DNA from 3 places in the Klebsiella variicola genome. Region 1 is predicted to be linked to each of the others. Evidence: predicted binding sites of a transcription regulator. Region 1 holds the regulator's gene; each other region holds the start of a gene.
What was found. Region 1 encodes PhoB, which activates phosphate uptake and scavenging genes when phosphate is short. Its sites were predicted from a motif close to CTGTCATAAAACTGNCNNAT; they were not measured.
Positions count from the first base shown of each region.

Region 1 (5,255 bases):
CAATCAGGGCGATAATTTTCAGCGGCGCAAGGAAGTTGCCCACGGTGTCCAGCAGTTTGCCCGGATAGAGGGAGACCAGAATCACCAGCGCGAAATAGATAACGCTGTAGATCAGCAGCGGCAGCGGGCCGTCGCCGGTCAGCGGCGCAATACCGACCTCAAAGGAGACGGTCGCGGTGCGCGGGGTCGCGAACAGCGGTCCCACCGCGAGATAACACACCACCGCCAGCAGGATACCCGCCACTTTACCAATCGGGGTGCTCAGGCTTTCAACGCCGCCGCCGACTTTCGCCAGCGCCACCACCGTCAGCACCGGCAGACCCACCGCAGTGATCAGGAAGCCGATCGCCGCTGTCCAGACGTGCTCGCCCGCCTGTAAGCCAACCATCGGAGGGAAAATTATGTTGCCTGCGCCAACAAACAACGCGAAGGTCATAAAGCCCAACGCTATGATGTCGCGAGATTTTAACTGATGGGTCATAAATTCATTACTGCCTGTGGATGTGGTGTTGTAAAAAATGGAAAAATACCGCGCTCCCCTCTCAGGGACGATACAGCGGCCATTGCCGGTAAACTCAGCGAGATATGCTCCCGAAGCGGCGTGGGAAAGAATTGTTTTTGGTATTACCACGCAAAAGCAGTCTGTCATCGACTGCGCAGGCGCAATTTAAACGCTTATAACGTTTTAAAGCAAGGCACGATCGCAAAAGCAGATGATTATGCTGGTTATCAGTTCCACACCAGAATCATTTACCATATTGATGGAAAACCCGTGGCTTATCATGCGAACAAAAAAGCAGCACGCGTTCATTAAATAGGCGAGGAAAAAAGGGATGCCAACGAAAATGACCAGCCGGGGCTGGTCATTGGCAAGATAAGCTGACAGCACGCCGATCAGGCGTCGTTTCTGGCAATTAATCGTTCCGGGAGCAGGAAACTAAAACGGGTTCCCTTGCCCACCGTGCTGTCGATCTCCAGCCGGCTGTCATGATGGTTGACCGCGTGTTTGACGATCGCCAGTCCCAGGCCGCTGCCCCCCGTTTGCCGGGAGCGAGCTTTATCCACCCGATAAAAACGCTCGGTCAAACGGGGAATATGCTCTGGCGCAATGCCTGGCCCATTATCCTCGACGCTGAACAGCGCCCCCTGCGGGGTCCGCTGCCAGCTGACGCGAATTTCGGTCCCCGGCGGGGTGTGGTTCACCGCGTTATAGACCAGATTGGAAATGGCGCTGCGCAGTTGCTCCTCATTACCCAGCACCTTGAGCTGCTCGTCAACGGTGAAGATCAGCGTCTGTTTCTCCTGGCTGAGAGTTTGCGCCTCGCGCTCCACCACCCGCAGCATCATCGGCACGTCGATGCGGTCATTCATCGCCAGCGCCGGCGCGGCTTCAATGCGCGACAGCGTCAGCAACTGCTTCACCAGCCCTTCCATACGCTGAGTTTGCTCTCGCATGGTGTGCAGGGCTTTTTCCCGCGTCGCCCCCTCCAGTACCTGCTCCTGCATCATCTCCAGATAGCCCTGCAGCACCGTCAGCGGGGTGCGCAGTTCATGGCTGACGTTGGCGAAAAAGTTCCGCCGCGCCCCTTCCAGCTGATGCATCTGCGTCACGTCGCGCGCCACCATCAGCCACTGCTTATCGGTGTAAGGCATCACGCGAATTTCCAGATGGCGAGCGTTATTCAGCACCAGGTTGAGTGGCTTAGAAAAATCACGCTGTTTCAGATAGTTGGCGAACTCGGGATAACGCAGGAGGTTGAGAATATTTTGGCCACTGTCGTCCGGCCAGCGCAGGTTTAAAATCTGCTGCGCCAGGCCATTACACCAGAAAATGGCCCCCTCTTCCGTGGTCAGTACAACCGCATCCGGCAGCGATTCCGCCCCGCTGCGAAAGCGTTTAATCAGGCTTCCCAGCTCGCGTCGACGCTTTTTATTACGCATCTGCATCTGATGCAGACCATACAGCAGCGGCTCCCAGCTGCCGCGTCCAGGCGGAGGAGTCATGCTCCGATCCACCCACAACCACCACGACAGGCGCATCAAATTCCAGAAATGCCAGATCAGCAAACCGGTCACTGCCGCCAGTAAAAACCACGGCAGATGACCCACAAACGCCCCCAGAATCAGGGCCGGAATACACGCTAAAAAGAGCTCCAGCGCCAGCCTTTTCCATGACAGCCGTTCCAGCACGGGTCACACTCCTGTCAAAATTCAGAAACGGGCGGAGAAACGATACCCCGTGCCGCGAACCGTTTGCACCATGCGATCATGGCCACTGTGTTCCAGCGCTTTGCGCAGGCGGCGAATATGGACGTCCACCGTGCGGTCTTCCACATAGACGTTGGTTCCCCAGACGTGGTTCAGCAGCTGCTCGCGGCTGTACACTCGCTCAGGATGGGTCATAAAGAAGTGCAATAATTTAAATTCCGTCGGCCCCATGTCCAGCGGACTGTCGCCGGTCATCACCCGATGCGACGAAGGGTCGAGGCTCAGACCCTGCATTTCGATCACCTCTTCCACCGCCATCGGCGAAATACGGCGCATCACCGCTTTAATCCGCGCCACCAGTTCTTTCGGTGAGAAAGGCTTGGTAATGTAGTCGTCCGCGCCGGTCTCCAGGCCGCGAACACGATCCTCTTCTTCTCCACGCGCGGTCAGCATCACAACCGGGATATCCCGCGTCATCGCCTCGCGCTTGAGCAACTTAATAAACTGCAGCCCCGAACCACCCGGCAGCATCCAGTCAAGGAGAATCAAATCAGGCCAGGGTTCATTGAGTTGATTCACCGCGCTGTCATAATCTTCCGCCTCAACGGGCTGAAAGCCATTTTGCTCCAGAACAAAGCAGACCATTTCGCGGATTGGAGCTTCATCTTCAACGACCAGAATTCTTCTCGCCATTATTTACCCTGTGTTTTTTAGCCATCAGTATAGAAGTGCGGCGTCATTATGCGTCACTTTTGTGACAGATTTATGAAAAAAATGACGGTCTGATGATCGGGTAATTTGAAGCATGACGCGGACTTACCCCGCGCCGACAAATGATATACTGCCGCCCATGCTTTTTTCGCTAGGGAAGATTTATGCGCCTCCTTCACACCTCCGACTGGCATTTGGGCCAGAATTTTTACAGCAAAAGCCGCGCGGCAGAACACGACGCTTTTCTTACCTGGCTGCTGGCCCGCGCGCAGGAGCATGAAGTCGACGCCATTATCGTGGCTGGCGATATTTTTGATACCGGCTCGCCGCCGAGCTATGCCCGCGAGCTGTATAACCGTTTTGTCGTCCAGTTGCAGCAGACCGGCTGTCGCCTGGTGGTGCTGGCGGGCAATCACGATTCAGTGGCGATGCTCAATGAGTCCCGCGATATTCTCGCCTTTTTGCACACCACCGTGGTGGCGAACGCCGGCTACGCGCCCATTGAGCTGCCGTTGCGCGACGGCACCCCTGGCGCCATCTTTTGCCCGGTGCCGTTTTTACGCCCCCGCGAGCTGGTTACCAGTCAGGCCGGCCACTCCGGTCGGGAAAAACAGCAACAGCTACTGCAGGCCATCAGCGACTATTATCAGGAGCAGTATCAGCAGGCCTGCGCGCTGCGCGGCGATCGGCCGCTGCCCATCATTGCCAGCGGCCACCTGACCACCGTCGGCGCCAGCAAAAGCGATGCCGTCCGCGACATTTACATCGGCACGCTGGATGCCTTTCCGGCGCAACACTTCCCGCCTGCCGACTACATTGCGCTGGGCCATATTCATCGGGCGCAGGTGGTCGGTGGCTGCGAGCACATCCGCTACAGCGGCTCGCCGCTGCCGCTGAGCTTCGATGAAACCGGCAAAGCCAAATCGGTGCACCTGGTGAGTTTTAACGACGGGCGCCTCAGCGCCGTGGAAACCCTGGAGGTGCCCGTGACCCAGCCGCTGGCAGTGATCAAAGGCGATCTGGCCGCCATCACCGCCCAGCTGGAGCAGTGGCGCGGCGTCGAGCAGGACCCGCCGGTGTGGCTGGATATCGAAATTACCACCGAGGACTACCTGCACGATATTCAGCGTCATATTCAGGCGCTGACGGAGGATCTGCCGGTGGAAGTGTTGCTGGTACGACGCAGCCGCGAGCAGCGCGAGAAAATATTGCTCAACGCCCAGCGGGAGACCCTTAGCGAACTGAAGGTGGAAGAGGTGTTCGAGCGCCGGCTGGCGCTGACCGAGATTGACGATGACAAGCGCGCCCGGCTGCACGAGCTGTTCACCCATACGCTGCATACGCTCACCGCGGAGGACGAAAACGCATGAAAATCCTCAGTCTGCGTCTGAAAAACCTCAACTCCCTGAAGGGTGAATGGAAGATAGACTTTACCGCCGAGCCGTTCGTCAGCAACGGCCTGTTCGCCATTACCGGCGCCACCGGCGCCGGCAAAACCACCCTGCTCGATGCCATTTGCCTGGCGCTTTATCACGAGACGCCGCGCCTGAATAAAGTTTCCCAGTCGCAAAATGACCTGATGACCCGCGATACCGCCGAATGTCTGGCGGAAGTCGAGTTTGAAGTCAAAGGCACCGCCTACCGCGCTTTCTGGAGCCAGAACCGGGCACGCAACCAACCGGATGGCAATCTGCAGGCGCCCCGCGTCGAGCTGGCACGCTGCGCCGACGGCAAAATCCTCGCCGATAAGGTCTCGGACAAACTGGAGCAAACCGCGACGCTCACCGGGCTCGACTATGGCCGTTTCACCCGCTCGATGCTGCTTTCCCAGGGACAATTTGCCGCCTTCCTGAACGCGAAGCCGAGCGATCGCGCGGAGCTGCTGGAGGAGCTGACCGGCACGGAAATCTACGGCCAGATTTCGGCCATGGTCTACGAACAGCACAAAGCCGCTCGCCACGCGCTGGAGAAGTTCGAAGCCCAGGCGGCGGGCATCGTTCTGCTGACGGAAGCGCAGCAGCAGGCGCTGCAGGAAAGTTTGCAGGTACTCACTGACGAAGAAAAAACCCTGCTAACGCAGCAGCAAAACCAGCAACAGCAGCTTCAGTGGCTGACGCGCTGCGACGAGCTGGCGCAGCAGCACCAGCAGGCGGTTAGCCGGCAACAGCAGGCCCGCCAGGCGCTGACCGACGCCGCCCCGGCGCTGGCGAAGCTTGAGCTGGCGCAGCCGGCCGCCCAGCTGCGCCCCCTGTGGGAGCGTCAGCAGGAACAGGTGGCAGGTCTGGCGCAAACCCGGCAACGGATCAACGAAGTAAATGCTCGCTTACTTGCCTGCA
Region 1 covers NZ_CP010523.2:4,316,758-4,322,012, forward strand. Annotated here, with positions in the region: gene brnQ (branched-chain amino acid transporter carrier protein BrnQ) at 1-481, opposite strand, end outside; gene SP68_RS28580 (hypothetical protein) at 473-814, shown strand; gene phoR (phosphate regulon sensor histidine kinase PhoR) at 895-2,190, opposite strand; gene phoB (phosphate response regulator transcription factor PhoB) at 2,212-2,901, opposite strand; gene sbcD (exonuclease subunit SbcD) at 3,084-4,289, shown strand; gene sbcC (exonuclease subunit SbcC) at 4,286-5,255, shown strand, end outside.

Region 2 (5,255 bases), 510 kb from region 1:
CTACAGCTGGGACAACGAGCCGGCGACCAATACCCTTGAGGTGCATATTCATAACCTGCGCGAAAAGATTGGCAAATCGCGGATCCGCACCGTCAGGGGTTTTGGCTATATGCTGGCTAACCACATCGACACGGAATAGACCATGGCTCTGTTTGCAACCGAAACCTGGACCATGCGCCACCGGCTGCTGCTGACCATTGGCGCCATCCTGGTGGTCTGCCAGCTGATCAGCGTCTTCTGGCTATGGCATGAGAGCAAAGAGCAGATCCAGCTGCTGGTGGCCAGCGCCATCGAAGGCCACAATAACCAGAAACATGTGGAGCATGAGGTACGGGAAGCGGTCGCCAGCCTGCTGGTGCCGAGCCTGTTGATCGTTGGCCTGGCGCTGTATATCAGCATGCTGGCGGTGCGCAAGATCACCCGCCCGCTCTCCCGACTGCAAAGCGAGCTGGAGAGCCGCACGCCGGACAACCTCACCCCCATCGTGCTCAGCGAATCGGTGCCCGAAGTCACGGCGGTGACCACCGCCCTGAATCAGCTGGTTTCCCGTCTCAATCTGACCCTCGACCGTGAGCGGCTGTTTACCGCCGACGTGGCGCATGAGCTACGTACCCCGCTGGCCGGCCTGCGGTTGCACCTCGAACTACTGTCGAAAGTGCACGGCGTGGGCGTCGACCCGCTGATCCAGCGCCTCGACCAGATGACCACCAGCATTTCGCAGCTGCTGCAGCTGGCGCGCGTCGGACAGTCTTTTTCCGCCGGCAGCTATCAGCAGGTGCTGCTGCTGGATGACGTGGTCAAACCGCTGCAGGATGAGCTGGAGACCATGCTGGCGCAGCGTCAGCAGCGGCTGCTGCTGACGGATGTCGAAAGCGAGGCCATCGTCTCTGGCGACGCGACGTTAATCCGTGTGATCCTGCGCAATCTGGTGGAGAATGCTCACCGCTACAGCCCGGAAGGGTCAACTATCCGCGTGTCGGTGAAAGCGGGCCTGATGCCGGTGATGGCGGTGGAAGATGAAGGCCCAGGGATTGATGAGGCGAAAAGCGGCGAACTCAGTAAAGCGTTTGTGCGCATGGACAGTCGCTACGGCGGCATAGGCCTCGGACTGAGCATCGTCACGCGCATTGCTCAGCTGCATGACGCCCAGTTCTTCCTGCACAACCGCCAGCCGGGGCCCGGCGTCCGCGCGTGGGTGTTATTCCCGCGGCGCGCGGGTCAGAACGTCAGTACCCACTGATGGAAAAAGGCAACAATAATAACCAGGGCGGTGGCGACCGCCAGATATTCACGGAAGTTGATTTTTTGCATGGGCGCTATCCTCATCATGGGGAGGTTAGTGTCGCCTGGCGAGATTAAGCAAACATTAAGAAGGCCGCAATGCGGCCTTTTTTCTTCTCAAAGGTTTGCTATCTGGTAGCGGGACAATGAGAGAAGCGTCCCGCCTTCACTACGCCCCACACGCCCACTCCGGCAGTATGCGCCGGGACTCAGGAGGCGGCGATAAACAGCTCGCGCAGCTGATGCAACTGGTCGCGAATTTGCGCCGCCTCTTCGAACTCGAGGTTCTGGGCGTGCTGCATCATCTGCCCTTCCAGCTCGTGGATCTTCTGCTGCAGCGCTTTTGGCGTCATCTCCACGGCGCTAAGCCCGGCAGGCTCAACGGCCTTCGCTTTACCGCGCCCTTTGGCTTTAGTTTTCGCCAGGCCCTGGCCCAACTGCAGGATATCCACCACTTTCTTGTTGAGGCCCTGCGGTACGATGCCATGCTCTTCGTTATAACGCTGCTGTTTCTCCCGTCGACGCTCGGTCTCGCCAATGGCTTTGGCCATGGAAGGGGTGATCTTATCGCCGTAAAGGATGGCCTTGCCGTTGATGTTTCGCGCCGCGCGGCCGATGGTCTGGATAAGCGAGCGTTCGGAGCGCAGGAAGCCCTCTTTATCGGCATCCAGGATCGCCACCAGCGACACCTCCGGCATATCCAGCCCCTCACGCAGCAGGTTGATCCCTACCAGCACGTCAAACTCGCCAAGGCGCAGGTCGCGGATAATCTCCATGCGCTCGACGGTGTCGATATCCGAGTGCAGATAGCGCACCCGCTCGCCGTGCTCCTCAAGATACTCGGTTAAATCCTCCGCCATCCGCTTAGTGAGGGTGGTCACCAGCACGCGCTCGTTGATGGCCGTGCGCAGGCGGATCTCTGACAACAGATCGTCTACCTGGGTGGCTACCGGCCGCACTTCGATGATCGGGTCAAGCAGACCGGTCGGCCGCACCACCTGATCCACCACTTCGCCGCCGGATTTATCCAGCTCGTAGGCGCCGGGGGTTGCCGAGACGTAGATGGTTTGCGGGGCCAGCGCTTCAAATTCTTCAAACTTCATCGGCCGGTTATCCAGCGCCGACGGCAGGCGGAAACCGTACTCCACCAGCGTCTCTTTGCGCGCCCGGTCGCCCCGGTACATACCGCCGATCTGCGGCACCGTAACGTGGGATTCGTCTATCACCAGCAGACCGTCTGCCGGCAGATAGTCAAACAGAGTGGGCGGCGGCTCGCCGGGCCCGCGACCGGAAAGGAAGCGCGAGTAGTTTTCAATGCCCGAGCAGTAGCCCAGCTCGTTCATCATTTCGAGGTCGAACTGGGTACGCTGGGTTAAGCGCTGCTCTTCCAGAAGCTTGTTGTTGGCCAGCAGAACCTTGCGCCGCTCCGCCAGCTCCAGCTTGATCTCTTCCATCGCCTGGACGATGCGTTCCCGCGGCGTCACGTAGTGGGTCTTGGGATAAATGGTGTAGCGCGGCACCGTCGATTCCACGTGGCCGGTGAGCGGGTCGAACAGCGACAGGCGCTCGACCTCTTCATCAAACAGCTCAATGCGCAGCGCGATATCGTCGGATTCCGCCGGGAAGACGTCGATCACCTCGCCGCGCACGCGAAAGGTGCCGCGCTGGAAGGCCTGATCGTTGCGGGTATACTGCAGTTCGGCCAGACGGCGCAGGATAGCGCGCTGGTCAATCAGCATCCCGACCGTCAGGTGCAGCATCATCTTCAGGTACAGGTCCGGGTCGCCGAGGCCGTAGATAGCCGAGACTGACGCCACTACCACCACGTCGCGCCGCTCGAGCAGCGCTTTGGTCGCCGACAAGCGCATCTGCTCGATATGTTCGTTTACCGAGGCGTCCTTCTCAATGAAGGTATCTGAGCTGGGGACGTAGGCTTCCGGCTGATAGTAATCGTAGTAGGAGACGAAATACTCGACGGCATTCTCCGGGAAAAACTCTTTCATCTCGCCATAGAGCTGGGCCGCCAGGGTTTTGTTTGGCGCCAGCACCATCGTCGGCCGCTGCAGGTCGGCAATCACGTTGGCGATGGTGAAGGTTTTACCGGAGCCGGTGACCCCCAGCAGCGTTTGATGCGCGAGCCCATCCTCCAGCCCCTCTTCCAGGCGGCGGATGGCTTCCGGTTGGTCTCCGGAGGGGCGAAAGGCGGAATGCAGAACAAACGATTTACTCATTGATCAAAACCTGAAGATGGATTTAGCGGCCGGTGTTTAATTCTACCCTCCGGGCCATTTTTTGCCAACAAATTATACTGGATATTTAAACAGTACATTACTATGATAGCGTCAGTAAACGGCTTATTTCGGCGCCATGGTGCGCATAAAACGCGCGCCGGGTGGAATAATCCTCCGGCCGGCAGGGTTATCCCCAGAAATTTTTACCTTTTAACATTTGTCAAGCGGACGGGTGAAAGTTTTATGGCAGTAGATGACGCTTTTCTTACACCCATTGATTTTATATAACACGCTGATATTTAAGTGCTTTAACGAAAAGACGCCTTTCGCGCCAATTCAGCCGCAGGCCGCGTACGCTCTAGCTTACCGCAGGTTTTCTAACTCTAATGCACAAGGTTATCCACAGGAATAGTGGATAACTGTCTGCAGCCCAAGACCGCCGCCGCCCGGCGCAAATCGACTTTCGCTGTAAACCGTGCGGCGAAAAATTTTTATCGAACTATTTTTGATAACTATCCGTTTAAAGCCGCTCGATTTTTGCTGCTTTTTGCACCACCCTTTAGCGTCGGGCACCGGAAAAGTGCAGCGCCCGCGCTGACTATGCCCGATGGTGTCGGCGTTTCGCGGTTTTTTCCGAGCGTTCTTTTTCCTGGCAAGAGTTTTGCAGCATCTTTCTGTCGCCCTGACGCCAGGATAAGGAGAAAACGTCCATGTTGAATTTACAGGCAGTAAATCATTTTTACGGTAATCAGCACTCGCTGTGGAATGTCGATCTTGAACTACGCCCGGGAGAGTGCATTGGCGTACTGGGACGCGAGGGAATGGGAAAAACCACCCTGGTCAACTGCATTGCCGGCCATCTGCCGGTGGCCAGCGGTCGGATGACCTGGCATGACATTGGCGCCCCGCCGTGCGATCTCACCCCCCTGTCCGCTCAGTCGCGCAGCGCCATCGGCATCGGCTACGTGCCGCAGGATAAACGCATCTTTTCCCAGCTCAGCGTGGAAGAGAACCTGCATATTGCCCTGGCGGCCGGGAAACCCGGGGCTAACGCCAGCGGCGGCGAAATTTATGACCATTTTCCCGAACTCTATGCGCTACGGCAGCGCAAAGGCGCTTCGCTAAGCGCCGACGATCAGTACCAGCTGGCGCTGGCCAGGGCGCTGATCGTCCAGCCACGACTGCTGATCCTTGACGAACCCTCACGCGGCGCAGGGCCGCGCTGCCTGCAAAAGCTGGCGGAATTGCTGCTGCGGTTAAATCGCGATATCGGTCTGACGGTGCTGCTCGCCGAGCAGCACCTGCCCTTTATCCGCCGGGTGGCGGATCGGTTCTGTGTCCTTCACCGGGGGCGTAATGTCGCCGAGGGCGATATTATGGCGCTGGATGAACCGCTGCTGGCGCAGTGGATGACGCCAGATCCAGCGCGCTGAGATCCAGATACTGGCCGAGATCGTCGCGCTGCGCGATATCGACAAGCCACGGTATTTCGCCAAGAAACGGCACGGCCAACCGGTTTTTCAGCGTCGCCAGATATTCGCCATGGCGCTTGCCCGGCGGCTGCACGTCATTGGCGATCCAGCCCGCCAGCGGCAGCCCCGCCTGGCGCACCGCCTGGGCGGTAAGCATCGCATGGTTGATACAGCCGAGCTTGACCCCCACCACCAGAATCACCGGCAGCTGCTCCTGCTGCGCCCAGTCGGCGAAGGTCAGGGTGTCCGAGAGCGGCGTAAACCAGCCGCC
Region 2 covers NZ_CP010523.2:3,807,382-3,812,636, forward strand. Annotated here, with positions in the region: gene pmrA (two-component system response regulator PmrA) at 1-139, shown strand, start outside; gene pmrB (two-component system sensor histidine kinase PmrB) at 143-1,240, shown strand; gene uvrB (excinuclease ABC subunit UvrB) at 1,491-3,512, opposite strand; partial or broken gene SP68_RS26785 (hypothetical protein) at 3,924-4,133, shown strand; gene SP68_RS17850 (ABC transporter ATP-binding protein) at 4,223-4,945, shown strand; gene bioD (dethiobiotin synthase) at 4,887-5,255, opposite strand, start outside.
Region 2: uvrB (excinuclease ABC subunit UvrB) is a predicted target of PhoB. The motif match lies at 3,743-3,762, and genes of this name have one in related genera.

Region 3 (5,255 bases), 2.8 Mb from region 1:
CAGCGCCGCATGCAGGGCCGGCCATAGATTCTCATCATCCAGTACGCGGGCGATATTGGCGGCGCGAAACTCGGTGGGGTTGTCACGCAGCACATCCAGCAGCGGTAACTCGATTTCCACCGCCGCGGCGGTAACTCCGTGTTGACCGAGCGCGGCGGCGGCGAGATGTGGCTGAAAATCAGCAAAACCGCTAATCCCTACCAGGCATACGTGTTGCTGCGCGAAGGGTGCCAGCGGAACCTCTTCCGGCGACAGCCACGCCGGTCGCAACGTCCCCAGCGGCGTCACCCGCAGATGAGGTTGGCGCGCTTCGCCTTGCATGTTCGCGCCGCAGGCGGCCAGCAGGGCTTCGGTCTGTGTCGCGTATTCGAGTACCGCCCCGGCGCCGAGCCGGGAATAAGGGTGTTCAGGAAGCTGTTCAGCGAGTTGCTGCAGACCTTGTGCGACGTCAGTAACGTTATCGCCGTTGGGCAGCGCCGAGAGCAGGTCTAACGACGCGGAGGAAAAATGCAGCGCGCTCTGCCCGCGGCTGATAATGACGCTGCGCAGGCCGTACTGATTCAGCGCCAGCCCGCACAACAGGCCGGCGAGCCCGCCGCCGACAATTGCGCAATCAAACTTCATCCTGGTGCTCCTGTGGCAGTCCGCACAGGCCGAGGTAGACCCAGCGGGTAAATTCGCTTTCGCGCAGTGCATCGCCCCAGGCGATGGGCTGAACGCCCTTCCAGCGTTCATTGAGAAACGCCGAGAGCTGGGTTAATGACTGCGCGGGGGTGGTGACGTTAAAGCGCTGCAACAGTCCGGCAGCGCGGCAGGCGCAGAGTTCCCCCTGGCAGGTGCCCATGCCAATCCGGGTGCGGCGGCGCAGGTCGAGGAGGGTGTTGACCGCCAGATTTTCCACCGCGTATTTCACTTCGCCAGCGGTAACGGCTTCGCATTCGCAGACCAGGCTACGGTGCTGGCGGCTGTCGCCAAGCCAGGCCGGAGTGCGATCGCCGTGACGGTAGACGGCCGAGCCGCGCAGCGGGGTGGGGAGGGAGATAATTTTTTGCAGGGTACTTTCCGTTGGCTCCTGTGAACCGGGCAGCGGGGTCTCGGCCGTGCTACAGGGGGTGGTGTTTCCCAGCTTACGACAGACGGCGTCGGTGGCCCACTCGGCCATCAGGCGATAGGTCATCAGCTTGCCGCCGGTGATAGTAATGAAGCCTTCCATACCGTCACGCTGGGCATGGTCGAGCAGGACGATGCCGCGGCTGACGCTGCGCCCGCTGGGATCGTTATCGCTGGCCACCAGCGGGCGGACGCCGGAGTAGGCGCGGAGGATCCGGGTGCGGCCCATGATCGGCGCCAGCTTTTCGCCTTCGCGCAGCAGGGTATCGACTTCCGCCGTCGTTACCCGGTTGTCGTCAATGTCGTCATAAGGAATATGCATTGAGGTGGTGCCGATCAGCGAGATGGTATCCCCGGGCACCAGAATATCGGCGTCGGCCGGCTTACGGCAGCGGTTGATCACCAGGTTGTTAATCCGGTGGTCGAGGATCAACAGCGATCCCTTCGCCGGGAACATGGTGATGCGCAGGTCGGCATATTCCGCAATGCGCTGCCCCCAGATCCCGGCGGCGTTAACCACCACCCCGGCGTACAGCGTGCGGGCCTGGTGAAGTTGACGGTCATATACCTGGACGCCGCAGACGCGATCGCCCTGGCGCAGCAGGCCTGTTACTTCGCAGCCGGTAAGGATCTGCGCGCCGTGTTCGCGGGCGTCGAGCATATTGGCTGCGGTGAGGCGAAACGGGTCGATGGTGCCGTCCGGGACCTGCACTGCGCCCAGCAGCGTCGGGTTGACGGCGGGCTCCTGGCGCAGCGCGTCCTGCGGCGAGAGCGGCGTGGCCTCTATGCCAGCCTGCTGACAGGCGTCGATAAAGGTTTGCTGCCAGGCCATGTCATCTTCAGGCAGGGTGATAAACAGCCCATTGGTCGGTTCAATGCAGTGGCGGGCGATGCGGCGCAGGATGCGGTTCTCACTGATGCATTCGCGGGCGGATTCGTTGTCGGTCACCGCATAGCGGGCGCCGCTGTGCAGCAGTCCATGATTACGGCCGGTGGCCCCGGTGGCGATATCATGGCGCTCAATGAGCAGCGTGCGTAATCCGCGCCGGGCGCAGTCGCGGGCGATACCGGCGCCGGTTGCTCCGCCGCCGATGATAATGACCTCGCTATCAAGACGTCCCGTCATCTTCAGCTCCTCTGCTTTCGTTTAACGCCATTTAGCCACAATTCATAAGGTTATTGTTTGATTTCGAGCATATTCGCGCGTTATTTGAGCGTGTTATGTGATTTCGTGCTCACATTAGAACGTTTTGTCATATTTCTGTAACAAATTGTGCGATGTTTCACAGTATCAACTCTACGTATTGCCTACCATCGCGACCATATTTGAAGTTGGTGATTAATCTGGGATTTTGTCGTGACGTCAGTAGAAAACCGCAAGGGCCACGGAGGCTGATATGTTAAGTATTTTTAAACCCGCCGCGCATAAAGCGCGTTTGCCAGCAGCGGAGATCGACCCGCTGTATCGTCGATTACGCTGGCAGATTTTCATTGGCATCTTTTTTGGTTATGCCGCTTACTATCTGGTTCGTAAGAACTTTGCCCTGGCGATGCCTTATCTGATTGAGCAGGGCTTCTCCCGTGGCGACCTCGGTTTCGCCCTTTCCGGCATCTCCATCGCCTACGGATTTTCGAAATTCATCATGGGCTCGGTCTCTGACCGCTCGAATCCGCGCATTTTCCTGCCGGCCGGCTTGATCCTCGCCGCGCTGGTGATGCTGGTGATGGGCTTTGTACCGTGGGCGACTTCCAGCATCATGATCATGTTCGTATTGCTGTTTCTTTGCGGATGGTTCCAGGGGATGGGCTGGCCGCCGTGCGGCCGGACCATGGTGCACTGGTGGTCGCAGAAAGAGCGCGGTGGGATTGTCTCGGTGTGGAACTGCGCGCATAACGTCGGCGGCGGTATTCCGCCGCTGCTGTTCCTGCTGGGGATGGCGTGGTTTAACGACTGGCACGCGGCGCTGTATATGCCGGCTTTCGGCGCGATCCTGCTGGCGATTTTTGCCTTCGCGATGATGCGCGATACCCCGCAGTCCTGCGGTCTGCCGCCGATCGAAGAGTATAAAAACGACTATCCGGATGACTATAGTGAAAAGCACGAAGAAGAGCTGACGGCGAAGCAGATCTTTATGCAGTACATTCTGCCGAACAAGCTGCTGTGGTACATCGCTATCGCTAACGTCTTCGTTTATCTGCTGCGCTACGGCATTCTCGACTGGTCGCCGACCTACCTGAAAGAGGTCAAACACTTCGCGCTCGATAAATCCTCCTGGGCCTACTTCCTCTATGAGTACGCGGGGATCCCGGGCACGCTGCTGTGCGGCTGGATGTCGGACAAAGTGTTTAAAGGCAACCGCGGCGCGACCGGCGTGTTCTTTATGACCCTGGTGACCATCGCCACTGTCGTTTACTGGCTCAATCCGCCGGGCAATCCGGGCGTCGATATGGCCTGTATGATTATTATCGGCTTCCTGATCTACGGCCCGGTGATGCTGATCGGTCTGCATGCCCTCGAGCTGGCGCCGAAAAAAGCCGCCGGTACCGCCGCGGGCTTCACCGGCCTGTTTGGCTATCTTGGCGGTTCCGTGGCGGCGAGCGCCATCGTTGGCTACACCGTCGATTTCTTCGGCTGGGACGGCGGCTTCATGGTGATGATCGGCGGCAGCGTGCTGGCGGTTATCCTGCTGGTTATCGTGATGCTTGGCGAGCGTCGTCATCATCAACAACTGAAACAAGCCTAAGGAGCGACGATGAACATGAAACTCACCGCGCTAATGAGCGGCATGATTTTGGCCAGTTCGGCACTGTGCTTCAGCGCTGTCGCAGCGGAGAAAATGGTCATCGCCCACCGCGGCGCCAGCGGGTATCTGCCGGAACATACCCTGCCGGCGAAAGCGATGGCTTACGCTCAGGGGGCGGATTACCTTGAGCAAGATCTGGTGATGACCAAAGACGACCGGCTGGTGGTGTTACACGACCATTATCTCGATCGGGTGACTGACGTTGCGCAGCGTTTCCCGCAGCGGGCGCGTAAAGATGGCCGTTTCTACGCCATCGACTTTACCCTGGCCGAGATTAAGTCGTTGAAGTTTACCGAAGGTTTTGAGCCGAAAAATGGTAAGAACGTCCAAACCTATCCCGGGCGTTTCCCGATGGGCAAATCCGATTTTCGCATTCATACCTTTGAAGAAGAGATTGAGTTTGTCCAGGGGCTGAACCATTCGACGGGTAAAAATATCGGTATCTACCCGGAAATCAAAGCGCCGTGGTTCCACCATCAGGAAGGCAAAGATATTGCTGCCAGTACCCTGAAAGTGCTGAAGGAATATGGCTACACCAGCAAGCAGGATAAGGTTTATCTGCAGTGCTTTGACGCCAACGAGCTCAAACGTATCAAAAATGAGCTGGAACCGAAGATGGGCATGGATCTCAATCTGGTGCAGCTCATCGCCTATACCGACTGGAATGAAACCCAGCAGAAACAGGCAGATGGCAAATGGGTGAACTACAGCTACGACTGGATGTTCCAGCCGGGTGCGATGGCGCAGATTGCGCAGTACGCCGACGGTATTGGCCCGGATTACCATATGCTGGTGGCGGAAGGCTCGAAGCCGGGCGCGGTGAAGCTGACGGCGATGGTGAAAGAGGCGCATGCCAGCCATCTGCAGGTGCATCCGTACACCGTGCGTGCGGATCAGCTGCCGGAGTACGCCACTAACGTTAATCAGCTCTATGACCTGCTGTATCACCAGGCGGGCGTCGACGGCTTGTTTACCGATTTCCCGGATAAAGCGGTGCAGTTTCTGAACGCTAAACGCTAAAAAAGCCGGGTGGCGGCTACGCCTTACCCGGGCTACGGTCTGTGCGGCCTGCCTTTAATTTATTCACCATGCTGGCTGAAACTGCCGGTGTTGGTGGCCTCAAAATCGCTGAGACGTTCCCGGCAGGCCGGGGCAGCCCGCATGGATGCGGGCTGAGGGCCGTGATTTGCAGGGACGCTGCCTCGGCCCGACCCGAAGCCTGCAGGGATAAGTCGAAGGCACCACGAAGTGGCGATTTTGGCGGCCAGAGCCCGGGAGTACAGAGGGCGGCGGCGACTGGCCGCCCTCTGTGCGCTCCCTGCGCCACGGAAAACATATTGC
Region 3 covers NZ_CP010523.2:1,549,381-1,554,635, forward strand. Annotated here, with positions in the region: gene glpB (glycerol-3-phosphate dehydrogenase subunit GlpB) at 1-624, opposite strand, end outside; gene glpA (anaerobic glycerol-3-phosphate dehydrogenase subunit A) at 614-2,236, opposite strand; gene glpT (glycerol-3-phosphate transporter) at 2,508-3,854, shown strand; gene glpQ (glycerophosphodiester phosphodiesterase) at 3,864-4,934, shown strand.
Region 3: glpT (glycerol-3-phosphate transporter) is a predicted target of PhoB. The motif match lies at 2,361-2,380, and genes of this name have one in related genera.